One region of the Brucella sp. BE17 genome, then DNA from elsewhere that is predicted to be linked to it. Evidence: predicted binding sites of a transcription regulator. Region 1 holds the regulator's gene; each other region holds the start of a gene.

Region 1 (5,084 bases):
CCACGCAGACCATTCCGGTTCTGGTTGGTGCAGATATCGATTCCGCCTTCAAAGGACAGATCGATCTGACCGTGCCCGAAGCAAACCGCAAAGTTTCCGACCAGCAGGTTGGATGGATGAATACGCTTTCGGAAGAAGGCATCATGCGGCAGGCTTTTAACACGGGCCTCTTCACCTTCGGCGCTTCCAGCCGACCAGAAACCTCTGGTTTGGGTGTCGCGCTGGTGGGGTCGGCTTATATGATGCTGATCGTGCTGGTTCTGGCGCTACCGATTGGTGTGGCAGCATCGATCTATCTCGAAGAATTTGCCAAGAAGAACCGCTTTACCGATCTGATCGAGGTCAATATCAATAATCTGGCTGCCGTGCCTTCGATCGTGTTCGGCCTGTTGGGTCTGGCTGTGTTCATCAATTTCTTTGGCCTGCCACGCTCGGCTTCGATCGTCGGCGGTCTGGTTCTGACATTGATGACGCTGCCAACCATCATTATCGCAACGCGCTCAGCTCTTCGCGCCGTACCGCCTTCCATTCGCGCAGCAGCCCTAGGGCTTGGTGCATCGCGAACCCAGATGGTCTTCCATCACGTGTTGCCGTTGGCAGCACCCGGCATTCTGACGGGTACGATCATTGGTCTGGCGCAGGCGCTTGGTGAAACCGCCCCGCTTCTGCTGATTGGCATGGTCGCGTTCGTCGCCAATATGCCGACTACACCGATGGATCCGGCGACCGCTTTGCCTGTGCAAATATTCATGTGGGCCAGCGAACCGGAGCGGGCCTTTGTAGAACGGACATCAGGCGCTATCATCGTCCTGCTTCTGTTCCTGGCCGTAATGAACATTGCAGCAATTATTCTGCGCCGCCGCTTTGAGCGCCGCTGGTAAACGGGAGAGCAAGTAATGAATCTGATGACAGAACGATCTCTCGAGAAAGCCGTAGGAGAAAAGATGAACGCCAACGCAAATTCCGTAAAGATGCGCGGCGACAAGGTTTGTGTATTCTATGGTGAGAAGCAGGCCCTGTTCGAAGTTGATCTGGAGGTGCCGGAAAAGATGGTCACGGCGCTGATTGGTCCTTCTGGTTGCGGCAAGTCTACCTTCCTGCGCTCGCTCAATCGCATGAACGACACCATCGAGGGCTGCCGCATCACTGGCAAGATCACGCTCGATGACGAGGATATCTACGATCCAAAAATCGACGTGGTAGAACTGCGCGCCCGTGTCGGCATGGTGTTCCAGAAGCCGAACCCGTTTCCAAAGACCATTTATGAAAATGTGGCCTATGGACCGCGTATCCATGGTCTGGCGCGCAACAAGGCCGATATGGAAGAAATCGTCGTGACCAGCCTTCAGAAGGCCAGCCTTTTCGAGGAAGTGAAAGACCGTCTGCACGATGCAGGCACTGGCCTGTCAGGCGGCCAGCAGCAGCGCCTGTGTATTGCTCGCGCCATTGCAGTCAGCCCAGAAGTAATCCTCATGGATGAGCCATGCTCGGCACTTGATCCTATCGCCACCGCCAAGGTGGAAGAGCTTATCGACGAATTGCGCCAGAACTACACCATCGTTATCGTGACCCACTCCATGCAGCAGGCGGCACGTGTGTCGCAGCGCACGGCCATGTTCCACCTGGGCAATCTCGTCGAAGTGGGCGATACCGAGACGATGTTTACGGCACCGACCGAAAAGCGCACCCAGGATTACATCACCGGACGCTTTGGCTGACGGGTTCTCACGATTTCCATAACGAGGTTTATTATGGCTCAGCATACCGTTAGTGCCTATGACGATGAACTGAAATTCCTTGCGCAAAAGATCGCCGAAATGGGCGGTCATGCCGAACGCATGGTCGAGCAATCCGTGGCAGCCATTGTCAATGCCGACAATGCGCTGGCCCAGCGCGTGATTTCCGACGATCTCATTCTAGATGCAAGCGAGCGCGAGATTGACGATAAGGCTGTCATGATTATCGCCAAGCGCCAGCCAATGGCTGTGGATTTGCGTGAGATCATTGGTTCGATCCGCATTTCAGCCGATCTGGAGCGCGTCGGTGATCTGGGTAAGAATATTGCCAAGCGCGTTGCTGCTGTTTCCGAATCGAGGCAGCCGATCAAGCTTTATCGCGGTCTTGAAACGCTGGCAGAGCTGGCCCTGACGCAGTTGAAGGATGTGCTTGACGCCTATGCGACGCGCTCCGTGCAGCAGATCAATGTGGTGCGTGATCGCGATGACGAAATTGATGCGATGTACACCTCGCTGTTCCGCGAGTTGCTGACCTATATGATGGAAGATCCGCGCAATATTTCGGCCTGCACGCATCTTTTGTTCTGCGCCAAGAATATCGAGCGTATCGGCGATCATGCCACCAATATTGCCGAGACGGTCTATTATATCGTGACTGGCCTGCAGATGCCCACGGAACGCCCCAAGGACGATCTTAGCCACGGCATCGTCGTGGATACGCCAAGCTGAGGCAGACCGACCATTGTCGCTTTGGCGGGGAGCATGAAGGAATAGCGCGACGGCACAGGATCGATACTGGGGGATTTGATCTGCCGTTCGCGGATTTGAACAGGAAATACCGCATGTCACAGGTACCCAAAATCGCTGTGGTTGAAGACGAAGAAGCGTTGAGCGTTCTGCTGCGCTATAATCTGGAAGCCGAAGGCTATCACGTCGATACAATGTTGCGGGGGGATGAGGCGGAAATCGCGTTGCGTGAAAATGTGCCCGACCTTCTCATTCTAGACTGGATGTTGCCGGGCGTTTCTGGCATCGAGCTTTGCCGCCGTCTGCGCCAATGGCCGGAAACGGAACGTCTGCCGGTCATCATGCTGACCGCGCGTGGCGAGGAAAGCGAGCGCGTGCGGGGATTGAGCGTTGGTGCGGACGACTATGTGGTCAAGCCCTTTTCCACGCCGGAACTTCTGGCCCGCGTCAAGGCCATGCTGCGCCGCGCCAATCCGAGCCTGCTTTCGCATGTGCTCAAAGTGGGCGAGCTGGTGCTCGACCGCCAGCAGCACCGCGTTTACCGCAAGGAAAAGGAAATTCGTCTCGGACCGACAGAATTTCGCCTTCTGGAATATTTCATGATGTCGCCGGGCCGCGTCTTTTCGCGCAGCCAGTTGCTCGATGGCGTCTGGGGTCCGGACATCTATGTCGATGACCGTACCGTGGATGTGCATGTCGGACGCCTGCGCAAGGCGATCAATGTCAGCCGCGGTCTTGATCCCATTCGCACCGTGCGCGGAGCTGGCTACTCGTTCGGTTGAATTCTTTCCGCACTGAATTCAAGGTCCGCTTTCCAGCTGGAAGGCGGGCCTTGTTTGATATCTGCGCCAAGCAACACCAGTGATTCGCCTCGTCATAAAGATGAAAACCGGCTGTTTTCACGTAATATTACATTCACCACATCAAAGTTCATGGAACCGTTACGTAGTCAGAAATATGTGCCGGTTGATGTTCTTCGGCGATCATTTTCAAGAAGAAAACCTTGGTGGAAGAAGTTTTTCAGATTAAGGTAATGTTGTGACGCGTATTGCAAGCCGTTGAATTACAACGAATACCATCCATCTCGTCAAGGTCATGTATATTTAAGAAAATATTAATGATTTTGAACTATTTGCGCGGCGATTGAAAAATACGAAATGGTTTACTCCAAGTCAGCAAGGCGTCAAAGAAGCGATTGCAGAATTTGCTCTTTCGTCATTTTTTAGCCTAAAAGTTACAAAACTTTGGATATGACAAGTGAAGTAACGGGCGCGAGAAACTGATCTTCGTCCATTTTCAAAATTGCACCCCAGCCGTGCGCTTATGCTTTTTGACCGGCTGATTATGAAGGGTTCAGATATGCGAGTGAACCCGAGCTATGGAGTGTGCCATTGACGCGCGTGGGTAAATGGAAGCTGCCTGTTCTGGCGGGATTGATTGTAGCACCTTTTTTGGTGACGGGTTGCACGACGACCGGTTCCTCGGCAAAGAGCGATAAGACGGCGTCGACAAGTCACGTCAAGTCAGTCAATGGCGTCAAGACTTACACCTACACGGCGCGAGACCGCAATTGCCTTGAGCGGGCAATGTTCTTCGAATCAAATCGTTCAAGCCCGGACGGCCTCGTCGCTGTGGGTACGGTTGTCATGAACCGTCTCGCCTCTGGCCGGTATCCCGGCACGGTATGCGGCGTCGTCGGTCAGAAGAACCAGTTCGCGCCCGGTGTTCTCAGTCGCAAAATGAATTCAAAGGCATTGCCGGATGTGCAAGCCGCAGCCGATGCGGTGCTGAAGGGCAAACGGCATCCCAAACTGAAGAACGCCATGTTCTTCCACACCGCGGGCCTCAAGTTCCCATACCAGAACATGCATTATGTTCTGGTTGCCGGAGGTAACTCCTTCTACGAAAAGCGTAAACGCGATGGATCGCTTCTGCATCCGGTTCCGCAGGATCCCTACAGACTTGCTTTCGCGGGGGCATCATCGAAATCGGCTCCCGATGCTGCGCCAAGCGTGCAGGTTGCGCTGGCAAGAGCTGTCACCGGCGAAACAAATGCGGAAAATGGCGGTTTCGGCCCACAGGCTCAGGAGAATCGGGTTGCGCCAGCTGTAGCACAAGCAAACGTTGATACGACATCGCAGCAGCTTGCATCCTATCAGCCGCGCGTCGAAGCCTCGACGCTCGACAGCCAGTCGCAGGCACTTGGCTATGCTCGTGTGGAACAGAAGCAGATTGATTCCGTCGGTGCATTGCTTCTGGCACAGGATCGTCCCGAAACACCGCTTTGATCGGCGCTTTAATTGGTCCGCGCCTTATTTTTTTACGGCGCGGACGGCTACGGGACGATAGGCCGGCTGGTAGAAAATGACCGGACGGTCATAGAAATCAGCGCGGTTTTCAAAAGCGCGACGGTCTGCGCGGCGATCAAGGTCAAGACGCATCAGGCAATTGGCAAAGAAATCCGTCCTTGCTCTGAAACCGTAGCTGCGACAGGTATTCTCGTCTGCGGCACGACGCTCTTGCGGCGTCATCGTGGTACAGCCGACAAGTAGCCCCGCAAATCCCAACAAAACAACAAGCTTCCTATTCAACCTTTTGCCC
Region 2 (5,084 bases), 1.2 Mb from region 1:
CCAACATTGAGGTTGATCTCGTCATAGCCAAAATCGGCTCCGATTTTGGCAGCCTCAGCAAGTTTTTGTGGATCGGAGCCGCCAAGCTGCAACGCCACCGGATGTTGTGTAGCGTCAAAACCAAGCAGCCGTTCGCGCGGCCCGTGGATCGCAGCATCGGCTACAACCATTTCGGTATAAAGTAGCGCGCGGTGCGAAAAGAGCCTGTGAAAGAAACGGCAATGGCGGTCGCTCCAGTCGATCATGGGGGCAACGGCGAATTTTATATCAGGATAATTTGAAATATTATCAGTCATTTGTTTGTGTTTCCTGATATTATGATAGAGAGTATTCAAACCTTGGTACCATATAGGACTTGCCACCTATTTTCAGCAGTGCAGCAAATTTGCTCCGAACCCTATAGCGTCGCAATTCTGGACTTATTGGCACAATATGATGGAATGCAGCAACCTCTTCCCGATTCTCGTTTTCCATCCTGCAAGGACATCGGCGTGACACTTTCCCCCTTTGGTAAATCTTTTGACGCTTTTCTGTTTGATATGGATGGCACGATTTTAAGCTCTATCGCTGCCACAGAACGCGTCTGGGGCGCATGGGCTGAAGGCCACGGCATCGATCGGGAAACATTCTTGCCAACCATTCATGGCGTACGCGCATCCGATACAATTCGCAGGCTCGACCTTGGTCTGGATGTGGAACGCGAGGCCAAAAACCTGCTGGAAGCGGAAATGCAGGATCTCGATGGCATTCATCCCATCGATGGCGTTGCCGCGTTTTTAAAGGCTTTGCCGCAAAACCGCTGGGCTATCGTCACCTCCGCGCCGCTTGAGTTGGCAAAACGTCGTATGGCAGCGGCTGGCCTACCCATGGCGACAACAATTGTTTCGGCAGAAGACGTCAGTCACGGCAAGCCAAGCCCCGAATGTTTTGAGCTTGGCGCTGAAAGACTTGGCTTCAACCCGCACAACTGTCTGGTTTTTGAGGATGCCCCGGCCGGAATTCTCGCGGGCGAGACAGCTGGCGCTTCTGTTCTCGTCGTGACGGCAACGCATCTCCATTCCCCAAAAACATCCCGCGCAAGCATCAATAGCTATCGCGAGCTTGATCTCGTCATCGAGGAAAATGGAAAGCTCGGCCTTGCGATGATAGCCTGATCAGATCACCCGCTGTCCTTCGCGCCATACAGTGCGGATGATTGGCACGTGATCAGCCATCTGCACGCGCACCAGATCGGCGCGTTTGCCCGCAGCAATCTCGCCGCGATCATCCAGCCCCACCGCTTGGGCCGGGTTGAAGGATACCAGCCGAATGGCATCGGGCAGCGAGACCTGGTCGAGCGTATCGGCCAGAAAAAACGCTGATTGCATCATGCTGGCCGGGATATAATCGGATGAGATAATGTCGAGATGTCCCGCCTCAACCAGTTCACGCGCCGAAACGTTGCCGGAATGCGAACCGCCGCGCACCACATTCGGCGCGCCCATAAGAACCGACATGCCTGCCTGTTTCGAGGCCTCGGCCGCAGCGTGGGTTGTTGGAAACTCGGCCACGCGAATGCCCTGAGCATGGGCTTCTGCCACGTGACCGGTCGTTGCATCGTCATGACTTGCCAGAATAATACCACGCTCATGGCAAAGCTCGGCAATAGCCTTACGGTTCCTGTCCGCATATTGCTGTGACTGGCCGATGCGGCGCTCACAATAGAGGCGGAATTCTTCTTCCGAAAGCTTGTTCCTGCCGAGGAAATACATCTTATAAGCGTCAATATTGGTGAATTGCCGCTGACCGGGGGCATGATCCATCAGCGACACCAACCGGATCAGCGGATGCGCTCCAAAGCGCTCGAACGCGTCGAGACAATCGGGTGCTGAAACCTCGCAGCGCATATGTAGAAAATGATCGGCGCGCAACCGCCCTGCCTCACGTCCCTGCGCAATGGCTGTAGAAAGCTTTAGCATGTCGTCGATATTGGTCGGAGCATCGTCATCAAGACCAATACGCAAGGCATCGAAAACCGTGGTGATGCCGGAGGCGGCAATCTGTGCGTCATGTGCCTGCACGGCGGCAATCGGGTTCCAGCGCACCTTGGGTCGCGGTGCATAATGGCCTTCCAGGTGATCTGTATGCAATTCGACCAGCCCAGGCGTCAAAAAATCGCCCTCCAAATCCTCACCGATGGCAGAAGGTCCGCTGGAGATATCGGCAATCGTGCCGTCCAAAATCCTGATGGTGCCGTCGATCACTTCACGGCCAAGAACAATGCGCGCATTGCGCAAAATAGTTTCAGTCATTATCGATTACGGCCTTCCCACTGGTCGCAGAGCGCGGACCTTCTTTTCACCGCCCGTCAGCGGATGCAGCGAGTGTATCTCAAAAGGTGTACCTTTTTCCGGCTCCACGAACAGGGCAAGATTGGATATCTCTACCGAATCGTCAAGCAAGGGCGCGAAAAACTCGTCCAGCCTGCGTTCGATGCGCGGGCGATCCTGTTCATCGACCGGTCCGGTCAGCGTCATGTGAAAACGGAATTCTTCAAAAACATAGGGATAACCCCAGCGCTCCAGATTGTGACGTTGTGCTTCGCTTAGACGTTCGGGACGACGTCTGGCGATTTCAGCATCACTTAGTGGCGCACGAAAGCGATCAAACGCCACCACGACATCATTGGCCAGTTGATTGAGTTCAGCCACAGGTTCTTGCGGCACGAGCGCAAAAAAAGGGCCGATGCCCTTTAGTACAAGGCGCGGGATAGTCACAGGCAAGGCAGCAGAGGTGAAATGCATCAGCGCTGACAGAAGATCGTTTTCCGTAAAACCGTCTTTGAGCCGGAAAGGCGCTTTCATCGTACCGTGAAAGCCGTAACGGCGGGGTTCTTCGGTGAGATTTACGATTTCTGCCGGGGCGAACGAGCGAATCGCCGGAGCTTTGACGGCCTCCCCGCTAAAGGCGTTGCGACCCAGCCAGTTGGCGGCAACTTTCAAAAGCGCGTCGCTTGATGGCGGCGTGTAATAAATCGCATAACGCATATCAAATTCCTTGCTATGAAAGCCTTCGCACGACTGAAAATCTACGGCTCGATGCGGCTGGCGGACCGTTATAGCAGGATTGTGGCAAGTCGATAAAGCGTTGATGACATTCCCCAACTAACAAAGCAATTTTACATCGCTGCAAATTGGTATAGGCCTCTGACATTGCAAGTGAGGAGATCAATATGAGCGGCTTTGCTTCCATCGGGGAATGCATGATCGAGCTTTCGGGCGAAAATGGTGACCAATGGCGCATGGGCTTTGCCGGCGATACGCTTAATACGGCATGGTATGTGCGTGCGCTTGCCGACAAAGCGATGCCGGTGGATTATGTAAGCGCCTTTGGCGAAGACAGTTTTTCGCAGAAGCAGCGGGTATTTTTGACCTCGAACGGTATCGGCATTGCACACAGCCCGATTATTGCCGGGCTTCATCCGGGAGTTTACGCAATCACGCTTGAGGGTGCCGAACGTTCGTTTACCTATTGGCGCAGCGAAGCCGCCGCCCGACATTTGGCCAGCGACCACGCAGCGCTGGAAAAGAGCCTTGCCGGACGCGATATCATTTATTTCTCAGGCATCTCGCTTGCTATTATTCTGCCGGAGCATCGGACGCAATTCTTTGAGATATTACGGCAATGCCGTGCCGCCGGATCCCGGATCGCCTTCGATCCGAATTTCCGCCATCAGCTCTGGCCTGATCGCAAGGTCGCACAGGACCTCATCAGCGAAGCCATGCGGCTGTCCGATATTGCACTGCCGACCTTCCCCGACGAGCAGGCGCTATTTGGCGACAAAGATGCTGCAGCTTGCGCCGAACGTCTAGGCAGACTTGGCGTGAGTGAAATCGTCGTCAAGGACGGGACCGAGCCTGCATTGGTGCTTGCCAACGGCGAGCGCACGGAAGTTCCCGCTGTCGCGGCACGGGCCGTGGATACCACAGGCGCGGGCGACAGCTTTAACGGAAGCTATCTCGCCGCGCGCATAGCAGGGCTTCAGCCGGTGGCGGCGGCACAAAAGGCGCATGCAGTCGCAGCGCGTGTGGTTGAAGCACGCGGTGCGCTGACACCGATGGAAATGGCTCGCGCCGCTTTCGGTGAATAATCATTCTTTGGAAAAGGCGAAGCGGCTTTCCTGCGCGTAGATTTCACCGGGGCGCAGGATAGCCTGCGGAAAATAGGGATATTCGAGCGAACCAGGCCAGACCTGCGGCTCCAGACAAAAGCCCGCATGTTTGCCATAGGGCTTTCCAGTCAGGCCGATACAATCATTGGCCATGGTATTGCCAGCATAGAATTGCAAACCGGGTTCGGTCGTTGCAACATCGAGTCGGATGCCAGAGCGCGCAGCCTTCACCGAAGCGCATGACCGTATCGGCCCCCGCATTGCGGACAAGCAGAAATTGATGTCATATTCAATCTGCTGGCCTGTTTCCTGACGGCGGATTGGTCGGTACTCACGAAAATCATAAACCGTATCGCGCACCGGCAATATGCGGCCATCGGGAATCAGCGCATCATCCACCGGCATATAGGCATCGGCGTTGATTTTGAGCTGGTGATCGAGAATATCGCCCTCACCACCATCATCGAGATTGAAATAGCTGTGATGCAACAAACTGCAGACGGTGGGCCTGTCAGTCACCGCTTCCAGCCGCACGATCAACTCTCCGCTATCGTTGAGCATATAGGTGCAGCTTACCTTGAGATTACCCGGAAAGCCCATTTCACCGTCTGCGGCCACGGTACCGAGCGTGACGAAATCGGAGCCGCTTCCGGTGATGTTCCACACCCGATTGCCCAGACCTTTGCTGCCGCCGTGCAGGTTATGGCGTCCGAAATAATTTGCTTCGACTTGATAGTTCTTGCCGTCAATCACAAAGCGAGCATCTCGGATTCGGTTGGCGGAACGACCGGCTATTGCACCCAGATGCGGTGAATACGCCGGATAATCGTCAAAGTCGCGATAGCCGATCACAAGCGCCGCGTCATGACCAGCCATGCGCAGATCCTGAATGGCCGCGCCCCACGTTAAGATTTTGGCCGCCAGCGGCCCGTTG
Region 3 (5,084 bases), 1.1 Mb from region 1:
TATAACCACTATATGGCCCAGAATGGTTTGATCTGCAGGTATCTGTGAACTGAAACTCATGACAATGGCGATTGAACCGGGACCGGCCATACTGGGCATAGCCAGCGGCGAAAAAGAATAGTCGATGCTTGCCTTTTTGATGTCTGCCGGTTCAGCATCGACATCGGAAGACGTATCATCCCCTGAGAAAATCATGCGTAAAGCCAGAATCATGATGATGATTCCGCCAGCAACCCTTATGCCGGGCAAAGAAATGCTGAAAAGTGCGATAATCCCCTGCCCAAGCAAGAGAAAGGCAGTCAGGATTGAAAATGCATAAATGCATGCTTTTTTTGCCTGCGTTCGACGGCTCTCCGCACTCATACGCTTTGTCAGCGCCATAAAAAGCGGGATGGTCGTTAAAGGATTCATGATCGGCAGGAGTCCGATGAGAACAATTGAAGTATATTTTATATATTCTGTTACGAAACTCATCAGATTAACACTCCTGTATCAAAAATAATTTTATGCGTTACAGATCAGGTCTGTATGGGAAATATATCTGGCAGTTTGAAATTATATGACTTTTCGTTCAACGGCGGCAATGGCATCATAGCCATAAAGCCAGTCCATGTCTTTCAGGAAGGCTTCGGGCGGTCGGGCGGCAAACAGCAGATTACGGCCAAGGGCGAGAGGCCCCCCCGCATGATAGGCGAAGCGGTTGAGTTTGCCGCGTCTGGCAACCGCGGCAAGCCGTGTCTTGCGCACGGCGTCATAATGGCGAAGCGCATTGTGCGTGTCAGATTGCTCCAGTGCCTGCGCCAGCGCCGCAGCATCTTCGATGGCCATGGCGGCTCCCTGTGCTGCGAAGGGTGTTACAGCGTGCGCTGCGTCACCCAGCAGGATCAGGCGGTTGTTGCAGACGAATTGCGCATCCTTCATTTCAAACAGCGGCCAATAGGTCCAGTCGGGAGACACTGCAATGACATCGCGAACCGCATCACACCAGCCGCTATAGAAGGATTTGAGCCGTTGATGATCGCCTGTGCGTGACCATGTTGCGCCAGGATTGTTACCATGGGTTATGGCGACAAAATTGAAGAATTCGCCACCTTTGACAGGATAGGCAATGAAATGCACCCCGGCACCCAGCCATGCTGAAACGGCTTTGTGTTCTGGCAAGACTTTTGTGAACGAAGCGGGCAGGGCATTTTTCGCAAGTGTGGTGCGCCAGGCAATATGGCCGCTGAATTGCGCCGTGCTAAGACCTGCAGCGGCGCGCTGCGCGGACCAGACGCCATCGCAACCGAGAAGCCATGAGGCTTGAAGCGTTTCAGTTTTTTCGCCGCTCCGGATTTCGGCTTTGATCCCGTTACCAGTGCTTTGATAGCGGACGATTTCCGCGTTGAGATTAATGTCAATGGCAGGATTTTCGAGACAGGCGCAAAGCAATGCCGATTGCAGATCGGCACGGTGGCAGACGAGATAGGGCGAATGCCAGCGCTTGAGCGCAATTTCACCTATCGGCATGGCAAGCAGCGGGCGGGCCTTGCGCCCATCGACCAGATAAAGCACATCCGGGCTGACGGCCCGTCCCGCCAGAGGCTCAGCAACACCAAGGCGGGTCAGATGACGCATGGCATTGGGGGCGAGTTGCAATCCGGCCCCGACTTCGGAAAGCTTTTCGGCTTTTTCGCAAACTGTGATCTGCCAGCCACGTGCAGCCAGTTCAAGTGCGGCGCTCAGACCCGCAACGCCTGCGCCTGTGATGAGGATATGTCCTCTCGATTGACTGCTCATGGTGCTTCGTGGCTTATGTGCGCAACGATGCGTCAGGCAGCTTTTTCGGCGGTCGTATTATAGGTGCAGCCAGCAGGTTCCGTCTCGTCGGCGTGCAATGTCGCATTGTAGCGATAGAGCGTCGAACAATAGGGACAGACGACTTCACTTTCGTCGCCCATATCGAGAAAGACATGTGGATGGTCGAATGGCGGGTTGGCGCCAACGCACATGAATTCCTTCACACCGATTTCAATCGCATGATGACCGGCGTCATTCTGGAAGTGCGGGATGATATGATCGGACATGATATGCTCCGCTATTGATATATTGCCAAGAGATTGGGGTGGGTGACATGCACCACCCTCTTTCCGCTCGCATGTATCGCGAATGACGTGTTATCGGAAGCGTTTTCAACAATTCTGGGGACATTTCAAGCGATTTGCTATCAAACTGTCATATAACGGCCATAGGTTCACAATCGAGCCGGGATGTTCTGGCTGGAGCCGGGGTTGAAAAAATGAACGAAAACAGTGTTATGGCAAACGAAACGAGCGATATGGCGGCAGAATTGGCCCCGGAGGGGCAAAAATTGCAGCCTGATACTGTTTCCACAGCACACCAAACTTTGAACGATGACGCGGCTTCTGCGCTTATGAAAAGTCCGGACCGTTTCGTTAATCGTGAATTTTCCTGGTTGCAGTTCAATCGCCGTGTTCTGGAAGAAGCCGCCAATATGCGCCAGCCTTTGCTGGAACGCTTGCGCTTCCTGTCGATCTCGGCAGCCAATCTCGATGAATTCTTCATGGTGCGTATTGCGGGACTTGCCGCACAGGTGCGTGCGGGCGTGGCCACACGCAGCGCCGACGGACGCACGCCGCAGGAACAGCTGGATTTTGTTCTGGAAGAAGTCGGACATCTACAGGAACAGCAGCAGGCACGGTTGCGCGCTCTGCGTGAAGAGCTGGCGCAGGAAAACGTTGAGGTCGTTCGTCCCTCGGCCTTGTCACACAAGGAAAAAGACTGGCTCGAAAATCATTTCCTCGAAACCATATTTCCAGTGCTGACGCCGCTTTCCATCGATCCTGCGCATCCGTTTCCGTTCATTCCCAATCTGGGCTTTTCTATTGCGCTTCAACTTTCACGCCGGGCCGACAATCATCCGATGACAGCTTTGCTGCGCATTCCGGTGGCGCTCAAGCGCTTCATTCAGTTGCCGAGCGAGGGGCAGAACGTCTATCGCCTCGTCACCATCGAGGATCTGGTCAGCCTGTTCATCGGGCGGCTGTTCCCGGGCTATGAAATGCGCGGCGTCGGCACTTTCCGTATCATCCGTGACAGCGATATTGAAGTCGAAGAAGAGGCGGAAGACCTCGTCCGCGTATTCGAGACGGCTTTGAAACGTCGCCGCCGCGGGCAGGTTATCCGCATCGAGTTCGATGGCGAGATACCCGAAGCGCTGCGCGTCTTTGTTGCGACAGAACTGGGTGTTGCCGAAAATCGCGTCAGCGTGCTTGAAGGCCTGCTCGCGCTCAACATGATTTCCGAAATCGTCTCGATCCCGCGCGATGATCTCAAGTTCGTGTCCTATAATCCGCGTTTCCCTGAGCGTATCCGTGAACATGCAGGCGACTGCTTTGCCGCGATCCGTGAAAAGGACATCGTGGTCCACCACCCTTACGAATCGTTTGATGTTGTCGTGCAGTTCCTTCGGCAGGCCGCGGCCGATCCGGATGTGCTGGCGATCAAGCAGACGTTGTACCGCACCTCCAACGACAGTCCCATCGTGCGTGCGCTGGTGGATGCTGCGGAAGCGGGCAAGTCGGTGACGGCGCTCGTGGAATTGAAGGCGCGTTTTGATGAAGAGGCCAATATTCGCTGGGCACGCGATCTCGAGCGCGCCGGTGTGCAGGTGGTGTTCGGCTTCATTGAATTAAAAACGCACTCCAAGATGTCACTGGTCGTGCGTCGTGAGGAGCAAAAGCTGCGCTCCTATGTGCATCTTGGCACCGGCAATTATCATCCGATCACTGCGCGTATTTATACCGACCTTTCATTCTTTACCTCCGATCCTGACATCGCGCGCGATGTGTCGCATATTTTCAATTTCATTACCGGCTATGCGCAACCTGCGGAAAAGATGCGGATTGCCATTTCTCCGCTGACGCTGCGCTCGCGAATCCTCAAGCACATCGATGATGAAATCGCGCATGCGAAGGCCGGACGCACGGCTGCGATCTGGATGAAGATGAATTCGCTCGTCGATCCACAGATTATTGATGCACTTTACAAGGCAAGTCAGGCGGGTGTGCAGGTCGACCTCGTGGTGCGCGGTATCTGCTGTCTGCGTCCGGGCGTTGCGGGGCTTTCAGACAATATCCGTGCCAAGTCGATTGTCGGACGTTTTCTGGAGCATTCGCGCATATTCTGCTTTGGAAACGGGCAGGATTTACCTTCAGATAAGGCTATCGTCTATATCAGTTCTGCCGACATGATGCCACGCAATCTCGACCGTCGTGTGGAGACGCTGGTGCCCATCACCAACGCCACTGTGCATCAGCAAATTCTGTCACAGATTATGTTTGCCAACATAATTGATAACCAGCAGAGCTATCAGCTACTTGCGGACGGCACCTCTCGCCGGATAGAAAAGGAAGAAGCAGAGGAAGCGTTCAACGCGCAGGAATATTTCATGACAAACCCGAGCCTATCAGGTCGCGGCAAGTCGCTCAAATCTTCGGCACCACGCCTGATCGCGCATCGCAAGCGCGCGCAGGCGGAAAGAAAAAGCACTGCATGAGCCCAGTAATAGCACAAGGCCGCCTCAAGGGCCTCAAGCCCGTCGCGGTTATCGACATCGGTTCCAACTCGGTTCGTGTTGTCATCTATGAAGGCATCGTTCGTTCGCCGACGGTGCTTTTCAACGAAAAAATCCTTTGCGGCCTTGGTAAAGGGCTAGTCACCACGGGACGCCTGAACGACAAATCCGTGGAGGCGGCCCTCCGCGCACTCAAGCGTTTCCGCGCCCTGGCCGAGCAGGCGGGCGCGGTTTCCATTCATGCGCTTGCGACGGCTGCAGCGCGTGAAGCCGAAAACGGCCCCGATTTCATTGCGCAGGCCGAAGCCATTCTGGGGCGGCACATCGAAGTGCTGTCGGGCAAGGAAGAGGCTTATTATTCAGCACTCGGCATTATCTCAGGTTTTTTCAAGCCATGCGGCGTGGCAGGCGATTTGGGTGGGGGCAGTCTCGAACTCGTCGCCGTCAACGATCACGAAATCGGCGAGGGGATTACGCTCCCGCTGGGTGGTCTCAGGCTTCAGGACAT
Region 4 (5,084 bases), 770 kb from region 1:
CGCCTGATGCAGTTTTTGCCACGGGAAGTTATGGCCCGGATCCGTTTTGCGCGCTGGGGCTATGTCGGAATGCGCAAGCACATTTTCAGGCCGGATGTTGTGACGCGCACAAATATCGCGACATAAGGCAATAACAGCGTCGATCTGGGCTTCCTTGAACGGCGGATAGTTTTCCAGATCACCCGGATTGACGATTTCAATCCCAACGGAAGCGGAATTGATATCTGTTTCGCCTTTCCAGACGCTTTGCCCAGCATGCCATGCGCGCGCCTTCTCGGAAACCATCTGCACAATCTGCCCATCTTCGTGAACGAGGTAATGCGCGGACACTTCGCGTTGCGGGCACTTCAAGATATCGATCGCCTCTTGCACGGTCGCAAGGCCTGTATAATGCAGAATCAAATAGACGGGTGTCTTGCCATCGCGGCGCGGCCCGAAATTCGGTGAGGGATCAAGCGCGGCTGCGGGGAAATCAGCTGTACCCAGAAGCAGACCGGCTGAAACCGAAACAGTATTTCCATTCGTCTCAGTCATGCCGCAGCCTCCAGCCGTTTCGATATGCTTGCCCAGGCCGCGTTTATGGCGGCAAGACGCGCATTGGCAATAGCGATAAATTCCAATGGCAGGCCTTCGGCAACAAGCCTGTCGGGATGATGCTTCTTGACGAGAGAGCGATAGCGCCTGCGCGCCTCATCGAAGTTCACACCGCGCTCGAGACCGAGGATGGCATAAGGATCATTGTCTCCGCCTTCGACATGGCGCACGGCAATGCGCTCAAAAGCTTGCTCGTCAAAGCCGAAAATCCCCGCCACCGCGTTGAGAAAGGCCATTTCCTTCTCATGGACATATCCATCCGCCTTGGCGATATGGAACAGCCCGTCGAGAATATCTTCGAGAAGATGGCAGTCGGGCTGATCTGCCTGGCACAATCCTGCAAGCTGACGAGCATAGGTTTCAAACCCGGCCACGTCCTTTTTGGCAAGATCGTAAAGGCGGGCGACATGCGCCGACTCTTCTTTCGGAACGGCGAAAATATCCTGAAAGGCACGAATTTCGGCCTGCGTCACGACGCCATCGGCCTTGGCCATTTTGGCTGAAAGCGCAATCATGGCAATGGAAAAGGCAACGCGCCTGCGGGTGTCTGCGTCACCTTCAAAAACGGTGCGCACGGCCTCAATAACGCCTGAAATGGCGTTCGCCGCCACAGACGCTACAAACTCACCAATGCGGACCCAAATTGACATGAGGCTTTTCTATCGAATTCCAAAGGCACTGAAAACCGCTTACAGGCGCTTATACGGTAAAAAACATTTGTTTGATTAAGTGCGCTGCAGGATACCGATCCAATTAAAGAAAATTCTCTTATTAAGCATTTGTTTTAGAATACTATTTTTAAAAGCCCGTTTTAAACTTTTCGGGCATGCGCTCCATTCAGAAGCGGCTTTAAATATCTATTGCTGTCGGCTTTCGAAAGAGCGTTGCGCGGCAATGGCCGCAGCTTCTCCCGCAGCCTCAATTTGCTGCGCGTCCTGCCCCACCGAACGGGCGGCAGACTGCGCATTCTGACGCGCGCGCTCGATTGCAGCGGCCTTTTCCTCTGGCGTTAAAACACCGGAATTATCGCGCAGATTGCGCACGAGGTCAGGACCTTTTTCCACTGCTCCATCCGGCACCGACGCACCCGGTTGCAAGGCCCCGTTCTCCTGAGGGGGCTGGGCTGTGGATGTCTCGTCGTCATTCTTGCCGCAAGCAGCAAGTATAACAAGCACAATGGCAGATACGGAAAACAGAAAATTACGGTTCATGACCAAAGCAATAGCCCAAGAAACGCCATGTTTAAACTCGGAAAACGCCAGATGTCCGTCTTTCCTTTGAAATTTTACCGTACCCTTCACTTCAACCACTCCTTCGAGGGCAAATGGCGACCCGGAAAACCGAGCCGCCATCAATGTTTCTTCTAACAGACGTCTGCACACAATCGCGTTAGTTGGAAGGCGCGGCCCCAGGATTAGCCGGTGCAGAATCCGGATTAGCCGGTGCAGGAGCTGGCTCTGGTGCCGGTGCCGGGGTAGATGGCGTCGTTTCACTTGGCGCGGATGGCGCTGGTGCATTGCCAGCGTTGTTGCTGTTGTCGTTGCAGGCAGCAAGCCCCATCAGCGATGCGGCAGCAAGCGATGTGATCAAAATCTTCTTCATATTGGCTCTCCTTCCTAGTACGGGCCAGTTCGGGGGGAATGCCCGTTGAGCATACGCAATATTGTGCGAACACCCCTCTGCTCTTCATGAAAACCCGGCTTCAACCGGTTTCCCATGTCTATGGTTGAGACAGGCAAAAACATCCTGCCTATCCCCACCATCTCAGGTGAAAACGGCACGACGGTGAAAATGTTTCCTCAAATAGTCTTAACGGCCGTAATAAAGCGCCAGTATTGCAGTAACTTAACCGGGCATACCGCTGTCAGAAAGCCGTAATTAATTCGTCACGCCCCTGTCATGGCACAATGTTTAACTTGCGCAAATCATGGTCCGGCCTGATCCAATCAAGATGGCGATCAAGTTCTGTAGAGGGGGAAATTATGACAGACCATGCCTCAGACGGTGCAATTCTCAAACGCGCTGTCACACAAAATCATGCAATGTCGCGGGCAGGAATCTCCGAAAGACTGTTCGCCTGGCTTTTCAAAGGGCTCGTCTATCCGCAGATTTGGGAAGACCCCGAGGTTGATATGGCCGCCCTCGCCATCCAACCGGGCCATCGCATCGTCACGATAGCATCGGGTGGTTGCAACGCGCTGTCCTATCTGACCGCCGACCCGGCCCGCGTCGAGGCTGTCGATCTCAATCAGGCCCACGTCGCCTTCAACAGGCTGAAACTGGCCGCCCTCACGCAACTGCCGGATTATTCCGCTTTTTATCGGTTCTATGGCAAGGCCGACGACAAGGCCAACCTGACTGCCTATAAACGCTTCATCCGTCCGCATCTCGATGCACAAAGCCGTGCCTACTGGGAGAAGCGCAAATGGAACGGGCGTCAGCGCATTTCTATTTTCTGGCGCGATCTTTACCGGCACGGATTGCTCGGTGTTTTTATCGGCATTGGGCATCGCGTGGCGCGCCTTTACGGCATAGACCCGCGCGATCTGCTGAAATCGCGCAGCATGGAAGAGCAGCGTACCTTCTTTGATACAGCACTTGCACCTCTGTTCGAAAAACGCATGGTGCGCTGGGCTACTGCACGAAAATCCTCGCTGTTCGGCCTTGGCATTCCGCCACAGCAATACGATGCGCTGGCAACCGCCGGTAATGGCAGCATGGCGGATGTCCTGCGCGCGCGTCTTGAAAAACTCGCCTGCGGTTTTCCGCTCACTGAAAACTATTTCGCATGGCAGGCCTTCGGACGCGGCTATAGCGGTGACGAAGAGACCGGACCGCTGCCGCCCTATCTTTCACGCGCCAATTTTGAAACGGTGCGTGCGCGTGCCGAGCGCATGACGGTCGAGAATGCCAATTATACGGATTTTCTAGCGGCAAAGCCCGCAGCTTCAGTGGATCGTTACATTCTGCTCGACGCACAGGACTGGATGAACGATCATCAGCTCAACGCTGTCTGGAGCGAGATCACCCGGACCGCAGCACCCGGCGCACGTGTCATTTTCCGCACGGCTGCCGAACCGAGCCTGCTTCCCGGTCGCCTCGCACCGGAAGTTCTCGACCGATGGGAATACCGGCAAGAGGAATCGCGCGCGCTGCATGAGCGCGACCGCTCTTCGATCTATGGCGGTTTTCATCTTTATACTCTCAAGGAGGCGTGAAAGCTTGCCCGGCCCTCGCATGCAAAACGGCGATCATGCCAGCCTGATGGACCGGATTTATCGATACCAGCGTCATTTCTATGATGCTACGCGCAAATATTATCTTCTGGGGCGAGACCAGATGATTGGCGAACTCAATGTCCCCGAAGATGGAAGTGTGCTTGAGATCGGCTGCGGCACAGGCCGCAACCTCATCAAAGTCGGGAAAATCTACCCGAACGCAAAACTCTACGGTATCGATATTTCAGCGGAAATGCTTGATACAGCCCAGAATGCCGCGAAGCGTGCCGGGATTATCGGGCGCACCAAGCTGGAACGCGCCGATGCAGCACAATTTGATCCCGGAACGCTGTTCGGAAAAAGTGGCTTTGACCGTATTTTCATCTCCTACGCCGCCTCAATGATCCCGCAATGGCAAACCGTCATCCGCGAAAGCATGCGCCATCTTTCACCGTGCGGCCAACTGCATATCGTCGATTTCGGCAATCAAAGCCATTTGCCGCGCTGGTTCAGGCATAGCCTGCTCACATGGCTCGACTGGTTTCATGTCACCCCACGCGCCAATCTTTTTGATGCGTGTGAAGCAATTGCAGCCGAAGAGGGATTGGGGGTCGAACAGCGCATTCTCTATCGCGGTTTTGCTTGGATTGCTGTTATTGGTGCGCCCTCAACATCAGGATCAATGAATTTCTCCCAAGACTGGTGACGGCAAGGCTCGGATCGCGTAACCGTTAAAGACCTGATTCGCGAAACCGGAACCGAATATGAACCTTCTGGCCAGAAGCTTTGCCCTGACCCTTGGTCTTTTTCTCCTATCCGCCTGTACCACGGTGGATTACGATTTCGCCGATGTGAAAAAAGGCGGCACAATCGCTCGGATCGCGCCACCCTCCGGGGCAGTCAAGGCACCGCGTTTCGGTGATCGGGCTCCGCATGATTGGGCTGGCAAGACACCGTGGCACTATCCAATCCACGGGACGGATGTTTCCAAATATCAGACCAGTATTGATTGGGCGGCGGTACGCGCCAGCGGCATTTCCTTCGTCTTCATCAAGGCGACCGAAGGCGGCGACCGTTTCGACGAGCGCTTCACTGAACATTGGAACGGCGCGCGTCAGGCCGGCATTCCGCGCAGCGGTTATCATTTCTATTATTTCTGCCGTCCAGCAATCGAGCAGGCGCGCTGGTATATCCGCAACGTTCCTCGCGATCCGGGCGCGCTGCCACCGGTTCTCGACATGGAATGGAACGCCCATTCGCCCACTTGCAAGC

The links. Region 1 encodes PhoB, which activates phosphate uptake and scavenging genes when phosphate is short. Its sites were predicted from a motif close to TGTCATNNANCTGTCAT; they were not measured.
Region 2: the regulator PhoB is predicted to act here: its motif matches at 3,119-3,135, upstream of AAIB41_RS04105 (DUF1045 domain-containing protein).
Region 3: the regulator PhoB is predicted to act here: its motif matches at 2,202-2,218, upstream of AAIB41_RS04420 (RNA degradosome polyphosphate kinase).
Region 4: the regulator PhoB is predicted to act here: its motif matches at 2,479-2,495, upstream of AAIB41_RS06095 (DUF3419 family protein).

What each region holds. Positions count from the first base shown of each region.
Region 1 is NZ_CP154467.1:2,019,660-2,024,743, forward strand. It holds gene pstA (phosphate ABC transporter permease PstA) at 1-881, shown strand, start outside; gene pstB (phosphate ABC transporter ATP-binding protein PstB) at 945-1,718, shown strand; gene phoU (phosphate signaling complex protein PhoU) at 1,749-2,465, shown strand; gene phoB (phosphate regulon transcriptional regulator PhoB) at 2,579-3,265, shown strand; gene AAIB41_RS09840 (cell wall hydrolase) at 3,875-4,771, shown strand; gene AAIB41_RS09845 (hypothetical protein) at 4,796-5,014, opposite strand.
Region 2 is NZ_CP154467.1:832,877-837,960, forward strand. It holds gene dusA (tRNA dihydrouridine(20/20a) synthase DusA) at 1-296, opposite strand, end outside; gene AAIB41_RS04095 (HAD-IA family hydrolase) at 492-1,154, shown strand; gene AAIB41_RS04100 (alpha-D-ribose 1-methylphosphonate 5-triphosphate diphosphatase) at 1,155-2,294, opposite strand; gene AAIB41_RS04105 (DUF1045 domain-containing protein) at 2,298-3,026, opposite strand; gene AAIB41_RS04110 (sugar kinase) at 3,212-4,129, shown strand; gene AAIB41_RS04115 (aldose epimerase family protein) at 4,130-5,084, opposite strand, start outside.
Region 3 is NZ_CP154467.1:898,895-903,978, reverse strand. It holds gene AAIB41_RS04435 (MarC family NAAT transporter) at 1-474, opposite strand, end outside; gene AAIB41_RS04430 (FAD-binding protein) at 556-1,779, opposite strand; gene AAIB41_RS04425 (zinc-finger domain-containing protein) at 1,812-2,066, opposite strand; gene AAIB41_RS04420 (RNA degradosome polyphosphate kinase) at 2,279-4,558, shown strand; gene ppx (exopolyphosphatase) at 4,555-5,084, shown strand, end outside.
Region 4 is NZ_CP154467.1:1,253,078-1,258,161, forward strand. It holds gene AAIB41_RS06075 (N-acetylmuramoyl-L-alanine amidase) at 1-534, opposite strand, end outside; gene AAIB41_RS06080 (DnaJ family molecular chaperone) at 531-1,244, opposite strand; gene AAIB41_RS06085 (hypothetical protein) at 1,452-1,946, opposite strand; gene AAIB41_RS06090 (hypothetical protein) at 1,984-2,196, opposite strand; gene AAIB41_RS06095 (DUF3419 family protein) at 2,577-3,812, shown strand; gene AAIB41_RS06100 (class I SAM-dependent methyltransferase) at 3,832-4,518, shown strand; gene AAIB41_RS06105 (GH25 family lysozyme) at 4,577-5,084, shown strand, end outside.